Regions from separate parts of the Mycobacterium sp. NGS69 genome, predicted to be linked through region 2. Evidence: riboswitches for the same ligand, from Rfam matches in the RefSeq annotation. Region 2 holds a riboswitch; the other holds the start of a gene.
The links. A riboswitch is a leader RNA that binds a small molecule or an ion and turns the genes downstream of it on or off. The one in region 2 is predicted to bind magnesium.
Positions count from the first base shown of each region.

Region 1 (5,117 bases), on a different contig from region 2:
CGCGCACGGGCCCCCGGCACCGCTCGTGCCGGAACCGTCGTTTTCATCGGGCCGTCCGGCGTTGCGGCGTTGGGGCTCCGGGCTTTTCGTCCGTCATTCTCCCGGTCCAACGGCTGTGGCCGCTGGCTACCATTGCCGGTGAACGCGAGGTGTCCACCAGTGGACGGAGTGCTCACACCATGACCCCACCTATCGGGCAAGCCCGGGTCCCCAGACTGCCGCTTGACGTGGCCAAGGCCGCCGCCGACGAGGCCGCGGTGCCCGACTACATGGCGGAGCTCAGCATCTTCCAGGTGCTGCTGAACCATCCGCCGCTGGCGCGCGGCATCAACGACCTGCTCGCCACCATGCTCTGGCACGGCAGCCTGGACCCGCGGTTGCGTGAGCTGGCGATCATGCGGATCGGCTGGCTCACCGCGTGCGACTACGAGTGGACACAGCACTGGCGGGTCGCGTCGGGGCTGGGCGTGAGCGCCGGCGACCTGATCGGCGTGCGCGATTGGCGGGCATATGAGGGCTTCGGGCCCGCCGAGCGCGCGGTGCTGGCGGCCACCGACGACGTGGTGCGCAACGGCGCGGTAAGCGCCGAGAGCTGGGCCGCGTGCGAGCGTGAATTGCAAAGCGACACAGTGGTTCTCATAGAGCTCGTCACCGCCATCGGCGCGTGGCGAATGGTCTCGTCGATCCTGCGCAGCCTCCAGGTCCCGTTGGAAGAGGGCGTGTCCAGCTGGCCGCCGGACGGCCGGTCCCCCTAACCGATTGACTTATCAGTCAGTAACTCTTAGCGTCGGGCAATGCGAACCAGGGCCGCCGAGATGCTCGGCGTTGAATTTCCGATCTGCGCCTTCAGCCACTGCCGCGACGTCGTCGCCGCGGTGACCAATGCGGGCGGTCTCGGCATCCTCGGCGCCGTCGCGCACAGTCCGGAGCGCCTGCACAACGAGCTGACGTGGATCGAGGAGCAGACCGGCGGCAAGCCATACGGCGTCGACCTGCTGTTGCCGCCCAAGTACGTCGGCGCCGAGCAGGGCGGCATCGACGCCAAACAGGCGCGCGAGCTGCTGCCCGAGGAGCACCGCGCGTTCGTCGAGGACATCCTGTCCCGCTACGGCGTCGCGGCCCCCACCGAGGCGCCCAGGGCGTCGTCCGGGGGCCTCAACATCTCGCCCAAGGGCTACGAGCCGTTGCTCGACGTGGCCTTCGAGCACGACATCCGGCTGATTGCCAGCGCCCTCGGGTCGCCGCCCGCCGACCTCGTCCAGCGCGCCCACGACCGCGACGTCGTGGTGGCCGCGCTCGCGGGCACCACGCAGCACGCGCGGCGGCATGCGGCCGCGGGCGTCGACCTGATCGTCGCGCAGGGCACCGAGGCGGGCGGCCACACCGGCGAGGTGGCGACCATGGTGCTGGTGCCCGAGGTGGTGGATGCCGTGGCACCGGTGCCCGTTCTGGCGGCCGGCGGGATCGCGCGCGGCCGCCAGGTCGCCGCCGCCCTGGCGCTGGGCGCCGAGGGGGTGTGGTGCGGCTCGGTGTGGTTGACCACCGAGGAGGCCGAGACGGTTCCCGTGGTCAAGGAGAAGTTCCTGGCGGCCAGCTCCTCGGACACGGTGCGCTCCCGATCGATGACCGGCAAACCGGCGCGGATGCTGCGCACCGCCTGGACCGACGAGTGGGCGCGGCCCGACACCCCCGATCCGCTCGGCATGCCGCTGCAGACCGCCTTGGTCACCGGCTCGCAGGTGCGCATCAACCAGGCCGCCACCAATCCGGAGTCCAAGGCGCGCGAGCTGGCGACGTACTTCGTCGGCCAGGTGGTTGGTTCGCTCGACCGGGTCCGCCCGGCCCGCTCGGTGGTGCTCGACATGGTCGAGGAGTTCATCGACACCATCGGCCGGCTCGACGGCCTGGTCGATACGTGACCAGCGCGGCCCGCCGGCGCCGCGCGGTCAGCGACGAGGACAAGTCACAGCGGCGCGAGCAGATCATGTCGGCCGCCAAGGAAGTGTTCGCGCGCAAGGGTTTTCACGCAACGACGATCGCCGACATCGCCAAGCGGGCCGGCCTGGCCTACGGCTCGGTCTATTGGTACTTCGACTCCAAGGACGAGTTGTTCCACGCGTTGATGGCGGCCGAGGAGAGCGCGCTGCGCACCCACGTCGTTGCGGCGCTGGGGGTTCCGGTCCGCAGCGTCGGGCAGGAGGAGTCGCTTCGGGTCGCGGTGCGGGCGACGCTGGAGTTCTTCGAGTCCGACAAGGCGACGGTCAAGCTGCTGCTGCGCGACCCGTGCGCGCTGGGCGAGCGATTCGAAAAACATCTCGGCGGGATCTACGAGCGGTTCATCGACGACATCGAAAGCTTCATCGTGGCCGCCCAGGAGCGCGGTGAGGTGGTGAGCGCCCCGCCGCGCATGGTGGCGTACACGCTGGCGGCGCTGGTCGGCCAGCTGGCGCAACGGCGGCTGAGCACCGACGACGACGTCACCGCAGCTCAGGTGGCTGATTTCGTGGTGGCGCTGGTGCTGGACGGGCTGCGCCCGCGGGGGGCGGGGTCCGGCGCGCCCGCAGCTTGTTAACGCCTGTGTGTTCACGTAATGACCGCATAAAGATTCGGCGACACCGACCGGATCACATTGACCGTGTCGTGGCGATCGTGCATGATCGGTCGCGTATGCACCTCGTTAGGTGAGGCGTCTACACGAATACAGGCCACTGACCCCGAACGTCCAAAGACGCCCCGGGTCAGGACAGCTCCTCCCGGCTTAAGGGTTGAGCCCAGGTGGCTTCCGAGGAATCGGACACGTCGTGTAGTGCCAAAGCTCTGACGAGAGGGGTGCGGATCTCCGGCGTTCGCCGGTTTCTGTACTCCTTTTGGTGCGCGTGGATCGCGCGGGCAAACCGAACGCGCGTCGTGACCGTCGAGGAGGTGAGGGACGCATGAGTTCCAGCGATAGTCCGGGTCGAAGTCCGGGCTGTGTTCCGTCCCGATCCGACCTGAGGCGCGACGTTTTCGGCTGAGTCGCCGCGACGCTAATTGGCTTACCGGCCAAGCGTTCTCGGATCGGAACCCCAACGGGATGGGACACGTCAGTCCAATCAACGCTCGTTTGGTTCCCGTCAGGAGACGATCATGACCGCAGTTCTGCACGACGAAGTGGTAACCGTCGCGCCCAAGCTGACCGTGGTGCGCGACACGACCCCGCCCCCCGCGCCCGCCACCGCGCCCAAGAAGGGCACGACCATCGTCATCAGCGACCCGCTGGTGGATGGTGCCGCCCACTTCCTGGCCATCGGCGTGCGTCACGTGTACGCGGCGCTGTGGCGTGTGGGTGTGCTGGAAGTCCGGGCCTAGTGGTGCTCTATTCGCTCCAAAGGGCTACCCGGCCGCAGGTCTGTCCTGAGGCCAGGTAGCCCCTTGGGGTGCGGGGTTTGAGTAGAATCGAGCAAATGGCATCGATCCGGCGATCACCGGGGAGCCTTCGGAAGAACGGCCGACAGGCTCAGTAGAACCGAACGGGTAGGCCCGTCATAGCCCTCGTCGAGCGGTCGCGCGAGAGCGCGGCAAGCGGGGTGGTACCGCGGCGCTCGCGCACCTTGCGCGTCGTCGTCCCCGGCCTGAGTATCGAGGCCACAGGAGACGACACACATCGTGACCGAGAACGCGGACGTCAAGGCGTACCCGAAGCCGGCCGGCGGGGCGCCCGATTTCCCGGCGCTCGAAGTCGACGTTCTCGACTACTGGGCCCGCGACGACACCTTCCGGGCCAGCATCGCCCGCCGCGACGGCGCCCCGGAGTACGTCTTCTACGACGGGCCGCCGTTCGCCAATGGGCTGCCCCACTACGGTCACCTGCTCACCGGCTACGTCAAAGACATCGTGCCGCGGTATCGCACCATGCGCGGCTACAAGGTGGAGCGCCGGTTCGGCTGGGACACCCATGGGCTACCCGCCGAACTCGAGGTCGAACGCCAGCTCGGCATCAACGACAAGTCCCAGATCGACGACATGGGGATCGCCGCGTTCAACGACGCCTGCCGAGAATCGGTGCTGCGCTACACCGACGAGTGGCGGGCGTACGTGACGCGCCAGGCCCGCTGGGTCGACTTCGACAACGACTACAAGACGCTGGATCCCAGCTACATGGAGTCGGTGATCTGGGCGTTCAAACAGCTGTGGGACAAGGGCCTGGCGTACGAGGGGTATCGGGTGCTGCCGTACTGCTGGCGCGACGAAACCCCGTTGTCCAATCACGAATTGCGGATGGACGACGACGTCTACCAGAGCCGCCAGGATCCGGCTCTGACGGTGGGCTTCAAGGTCACGGGCGGCGAGCTCGACGGGGCCTACCTGCTGGTGTGGACGACGACGCCGTGGACCCTGCCGTCGAACCTGGCGGTGGCCGTCAACCCGGACGTGACGTACGTGCAGGTGCGGGTGGGGGAGCGCCGTTTCGTGCTGGCCGAGGCGCGGCTGGCCGGCTACGCGCGCGAACTGGGAGAAGAGCCCGAGGTGCTGGGCACGTATCGGGGCGCGGACCTGCTGGGTCTGCGGTATGTTCCACCGTTCCCCTACTTCATGGACACCGACAAGGCGTTCCAGGTGCTTCGTGGTGACTTTGTGACCACCGAGGACGGCACCGGGATCGTGCACATGGCGCCCGCCTACGGCGAGGACGACATGGCGGTCTGCGACGCGGCCGGCATAGCCCCGGCCACTCCGGTGGATTCCAAGGGCCGGTTTGACTCCACGGTCCCGGATTACCGGGGGCAGCGCGTCTTTGACGCCAATCCGAACATCATCCGCGACCTGAAGAACGGCAGCGGTCCGGTGGCGGCCAACGGCGCGGTGTTGGTCCGCCACGAGACCTACGAACATCCCTACCCGCACTGCTGGCGCTGCCGCAACCCGCTGATCTATCGCGCGGTGTCATCGTGGTTCGTCGCGGTCACCGACTTCCGGGACCGCATGGTGGAGCTCAACCAGCAGATCACCTGGTACCCCGAACACGTCAAGGACGGCCAGTTCGGCAAGTGGCTGCAGGGCGCGCGCGACTGGTCGATCTCCCGAAATCGGTACTGGGGCAGCCCGATTCCGGTGTGGAAGTCCGACGACCCGGCCTA
Region 1 is NZ_JCALCD010000002.1:758,095-763,211, forward strand. It holds gene AC5Y2S_RS08915 (carboxymuconolactone decarboxylase family protein) at 192-755, shown strand; gene AC5Y2S_RS08920 (NAD(P)H-dependent flavin oxidoreductase) at 795-1,919, shown strand; gene AC5Y2S_RS08925 (TetR/AcrR family transcriptional regulator) at 1,916-2,572, shown strand; M-box (ykoK) riboswitch at 2,667-2,836, shown strand; gene AC5Y2S_RS08930 (Rv1535 family protein) at 3,127-3,348, shown strand; gene ileS (isoleucine--tRNA ligase) at 3,646-5,117, shown strand, end outside.
Region 1: it holds a riboswitch for magnesium, as region 2 does, so the genes downstream of both, AC5Y2S_RS08930 (Rv1535 family protein) here and AC5Y2S_RS20725 (PPE family protein) in region 2, are expected to answer to the same signal.

Region 2 (5,117 bases):
CGTCGCAAGACGCCTAGAAATCAGGCGGCTTTTGCCCTACGCATGGTTTTCGCCGGGGCCTCGTCCCGATTCGGGCAACCATGGCGCCCGTCCGTGAGCGCCTCGGGCGATGACGGGAGGTGGGCGCACTGGCCGAGTTGACCATTAACGCATGAGAACAACGACCGTTTCTTTCCGATCCGGTCGCGGCGCGCTCGCCGCCGTTTGATTCGGCAACACCCGACATCGCTCGGCGGCCACCTGCCCGGAACCGGGTCGGACTATCAGCTTCTTTAAGGAGTAGTCCGATGTATTTCTTTGTAACACAACGGAAATCGCCGCGCAACGCAACCGTGCATGCCGCCGAAACCGTGACGGCCGGTTAAGGGAGGTGTTGGCAATGGATTTCGGAGCACTACCACCAGAAGTCAACTCCGCCCGCATGTATGCCGGGCCGGGCTCAGCGCCGATGATGGCCGCCGCGACGGCCTGGGCCGCGCTCGGTGCGGAGCTCGGTTCGACGGCGGCCTCATACGACGCGGTCATCACGGGGCTGACGAGCGAGGAGTGGATGGGGCCGGCCGCCGCGTCGATGGGCGCCGCCGCGGCGCCCTATGTCCAGTGGATGACCAGCACCGGGGCGCTCGCCCAGCAGGCGTCCGCTCAGGCGGCGGCCGCGGCGGCGGCCTACGAGGCCGCGTTCGCCATGACGGTGCCCCCGGCGGAGGTGGCGGCCAACCGCGCCCTGCTCGCGGCGCTGGTTGCGACCAACTTCCTCGGGCAGAACACCCCGGCGATCGCCGCCACCGAGGCGCTGTACGGCGAAATGTGGGCCCAAGACGCGGCGGCGATGTACGGCTATGCGGGGAGCTCGGCGGCGGCCTCGACGCTGACGCCGTTCGATCAGCCGGTCCAGACCACCAATCCGGCCGGGCCGGCCGCCCAGGCGTCGGCGGTCACGCAGGCCACGGGCACGGCGGCGGGCACCGGCAGCCAGACGGTGGACCAGCTGATGTCCGCGATACCCACTGCGCTGCAAGGGTTCTCGTCACCGCTGTCGGGGATCGCGAACCCCGCCGCGGCCATCCCGGGCCAGGGACTACTCGACGCCATCCTGAACTTCCTGGACGGGGCAGACGGCAACGCGATCGGCACGTTCTTGAACTCCTCGTTCGTCAACGGGTTCGTCTCGGCCGGATACGTGAGCCCCGCCATCATCGAACCGGCCGTCACGGCCGCGATGGCCGACATCAACGCGGTGTCGGTGGCCGCACAACCCGCGGCGACCGCGCTCCCGCCCATGGGCGCGGGCTCCGGGAACGCCATTTGGACGCCCCTGCCGGGAGCCGCCGGGATGGCGTTGGGATCGGGCGGCCTGGGAGCCGCGGACCTGAGCGGGTTTTCGGCCGGCACCAACCAGGCGGCTTTGGTGGGGCGATTGTCGGTGCCACAGGCCTGGACGGCCGTCGCCCAGGTGGAGAACCACGCGGGGGCAACGTTCGCCGGCGGTGGCTGGACCAACGCGGTCGGTCCGGGCGCTGGCGCGGTGCCGGCCGGAGCGGCACCGATTCCGGGTATGCCGGGCATGCCCGCCGCCACGGCCGCGGGAGGCTACGGCCACGGCCCGCGCTACGGCTTCCGCGTGACCGTGATGCCGCGCCCACCGGCCGCCGGGTGACGGCCGGACTGTTGCAAACGCGTTGCAGCTGGGTTGACTTATCGACTAGCCGGGTGCCACCATGGCCTCTGCAAGCACCTCGCTAGGTGAGGCGTCTGCACGGATACAGGCCACTGACCTCGAACGTCGAAAGACGCCCAGGGTCAGGACAGCTCCTCCCGGCTTAAGGGTTGAGCCCAAGTGGCTTCCGGCTCGGCTGAATCGGATACGCCGTGTGGTGCCAAAGCTCTGACGAGAGGGGTGTGGTCTCCGGGAGTCCCAGCCCGGGCCCTTCTCCCCGTGTGCGAGTCGAAGGCATCCCCGTGTGCCCAGGCCGTGAGGAGGTGAGAGCGAAATGAGTCTCGGCGATAGTCCGTATTCCAGATCGACCATTTCGATTCGATCCGGCCCCGGCCCCTTTCTGACTGTCTGAACGGCTCACCCCGCCAGACCTCGTACCGACGCGTCCGCCTAGCGGATCGCGCCGGTGGATCGCGCTGATACCAGCCACCATTGCCGGCCGGCCCGGATCACCCTCTTCACGTGAGGAGTAGTCCGATGTCGCTTGTCTTCGCACGTCCGGCGGCGCTCGCTGATGTGGCCCGCGACTTTGCCGTAGCCACAACACGTTTCAGCACGCACACCACCACAATCGCGGCGCGTTAGGGGAGGGGGCCGACGATGACCGCCGCACTCGATTTCGCGACGCTTCCACCGGAAGTGAACTCCGGCCGGATGTACACCGGGACGGGCTCGGGCCCGATGCTGGCCGCCGCGTCGGCTTGGCATGGGCTCGCGGCCGAATTGCGCTCCACCGCATCGTCTTACGGCGCGGTGTTGGCCGCGCTCACCGGTGAGGAATGGCACGGCCCGGCATCGGTGGCGATGGCCGCCGCCGCCGCGCCGTACGCGGCCTGGTTGGGTACGACGGCCGAGCGGGCCGAGCAGACCGCGGTACAGGCCGAGGCCGCCGCGGCGGCCTACGAGGCCGCGTTCGCCGAGACGGTGCCCCCGCCGGTCATCGCGGCCAACCGTGCCCAGCTGATGGCGCTGATCGCCACCAACATCCTCGGCCAGAACACGCCGGCGATCGCGGCGACCGAGGCCCAGTACGCCGAAATGTGGGCCCAAGACGCCGCCGCGATGTACGGCTACGCCGCCTCGTCCGCGGTCGCCACCCAGTTGAGCCAGTTCACCGAGCCGCAGCGGACAACCAGCCCCGGCGGGCCGAGCGCGCAGTCGGCGGCGGTGGCCCAAGCCGTCGCCACCCCGGCCGGCGCTCAGCAGAGCACGATGTCGCAGCTGATGTCCGCGCTGCCCTCCGCGCTGCAGGGGCTGGCGTCGCCCGCGTCGTCGCAGACTCCGGCGGCGGAGATCATGGGGCTCCTCACCGGGTCCGGGTCGGGATCCGCGACGCTGGACAACCTTTGGGCCGAGTGGGGACCCAACGCCAACATCTGGAACACCGCCTTCTCGTCCGGGTTCTACATGCCCAGCAACACGCTGGCGCCATTCCTGAGCCTGCTGGGCCAGGGGGCCGCCGCCGACGCGGCCGACGCGGCCGGCCAGGCGATCGACGGCGCGATCGGTGAGGCGGTCGCGGGCCCCGCCGTCGGGGGCGTCGGCAGTGGCGTCTCGGCCGGGCTCGGGCACGCGCCGATGATCGGAGCGCTATCGGTGCCGCCGAGTTGGACCGCACCCGCGCCATTGGCCGGGCCGCTGGCGTCGTCGCTCGGCGGGACGCCCATGGTGGCGCCCCCGGCCATGGCGGCCGGCATGCCCGGGATGCCGATCGGGCCCACCGGTGTGCAACCCTACGGGCGGGCCATGCCGCAGTACGGCTTCCGCCCCACCTTCGTCGCGCGCCCCCCGGCGGCCGGCTAGGACCGGTCGCCGGGCGCCGCCTCACAGGCGGCGCCCGCGCGGATTGAGCTTTCCGCAACCTCGCGATCACACCGCCGGGCAGCGCTGCGGCGCGGTGGCCACAGCGAATCGGCCAAAGCCGCTCACAGCAAACTTCCAGCAGCAAATCAGCGTTCGGGCAGCAACGAATGCGTACGCTAGGTGAAATTTAGGGGAGCACCGGATGACGACAAACTTTCGATTCGGCGACGGTGGCCGCCGACGCGGCTGTGTCCAGGCGGATGCACCTGGGCAACGGGCGCGGAGGGGCCGGCGGCAACATCGCCGCGCCGACGGTGCCGTCGGAGCGTGCCGGGCTTGAATGCATTTCATAAGAATTGCGGTGGACGCGCGAGCTAACATGGAAATTGCCGTTTCGCGAGCTCGACGAGCCCTCACACTCACCACATGACGAATATGTTAATTGCTTAACGCAGTGCAATAAGGACGGCGCGGCGTATTAATTGCACCGATTCGGATGCGTAGAGCAGGCGGACGGCGGCGTTCTGTCGACAGATCGTGTTCACATTCAGACAAATTAAGGCCCGTTCCTGACCGCTTGCTGGATATCGCCTTCGAGTAAGCTGGACAAGGCATTCGACACAGAAATGTCGTAGCTGATGAGCAGCATTCTCACAGGCACAAGGGGCCTCTGACACTCGTCGTTTACCTTACTATTACATCCCGGGAACGCGTCGCGAATACGTTTCGATCACGATGATCGCTACATTAGGTCAGCGGCGCCTAACGCCGGGCGGACCGCCGCCTCTGACACATTTTGAATGGGAGTGTGGAACCCTGTTGTCTTCATACACGTCAAATCAGCGCATGAATTCAACGGCGGATTCCATGGATTTCATTAGAGCTGCCGCGTGGGTGCGGACGGGGCGGAAAGCCGCGCCTACCATGGCGGCCACTCAGGGGAGCGGGAGGAAATAGATGTTGGATTTCGGTGCGCTACCACCGGAGATCAACTCCGGACGGATGTATGTCGGCGCGGGGTCGGGGCCGATGCTGGCAGCCGCGGCGGCCTGGGACGAGTTGGCGACGGAGTTGCAGTCGACAGCCGCCGCTTACGGCTCGACGATCCAGACTCTGGCGGCCGGACCGTGGACCGGGCCGTCGTCCATCGCGATGGCGGCGGCGGCCTCCCCATACGTGGCGTGGATGAGCGCGACGGGCGCCCAGGCCGAAGAGGCGGCCAGCCAGGCCAAGATCGCCGCGGGCGCCTACGAGACGGCGTTCGCGGCCACGGTGCCCCCGCCGGTGATCGCCGCCAACCGGGCCCTGCTTATGACGCTGATCGCCACCAACTTCCTGGGACAGAACACCCCGGCGATCGCGGCCACCGAGGCCCAATACGCCGAGATGTGGGCCCAGGATGCCGCCGCGATGTATGCCTACGCGGCCTCGTCGGCGACCGCGTCGACGCTGACGCCGTTCACCGAGCCGCCGCAGACCACCAACGCTGCGGGCGCGCCGGCGCAGGCGGCCGCGGTCTCCCAAACCAGCGGCGCGAGCGGCCTAAACATCGGCACGCAGCTGTCGCAACTGATCAACTCCCTCCCGACCGCGCTGC
Region 2 is NZ_JCALCD010000007.1:55,238-60,354, forward strand. It holds gene AC5Y2S_RS20720 (PPE family protein, SVP subgroup) at 380-1,657, shown strand; M-box (ykoK) riboswitch at 1,729-1,904, shown strand; gene AC5Y2S_RS20725 (PPE family protein) at 2,318-3,520, shown strand; gene AC5Y2S_RS20730 (PPE family protein) at 4,478-5,117, shown strand, end outside.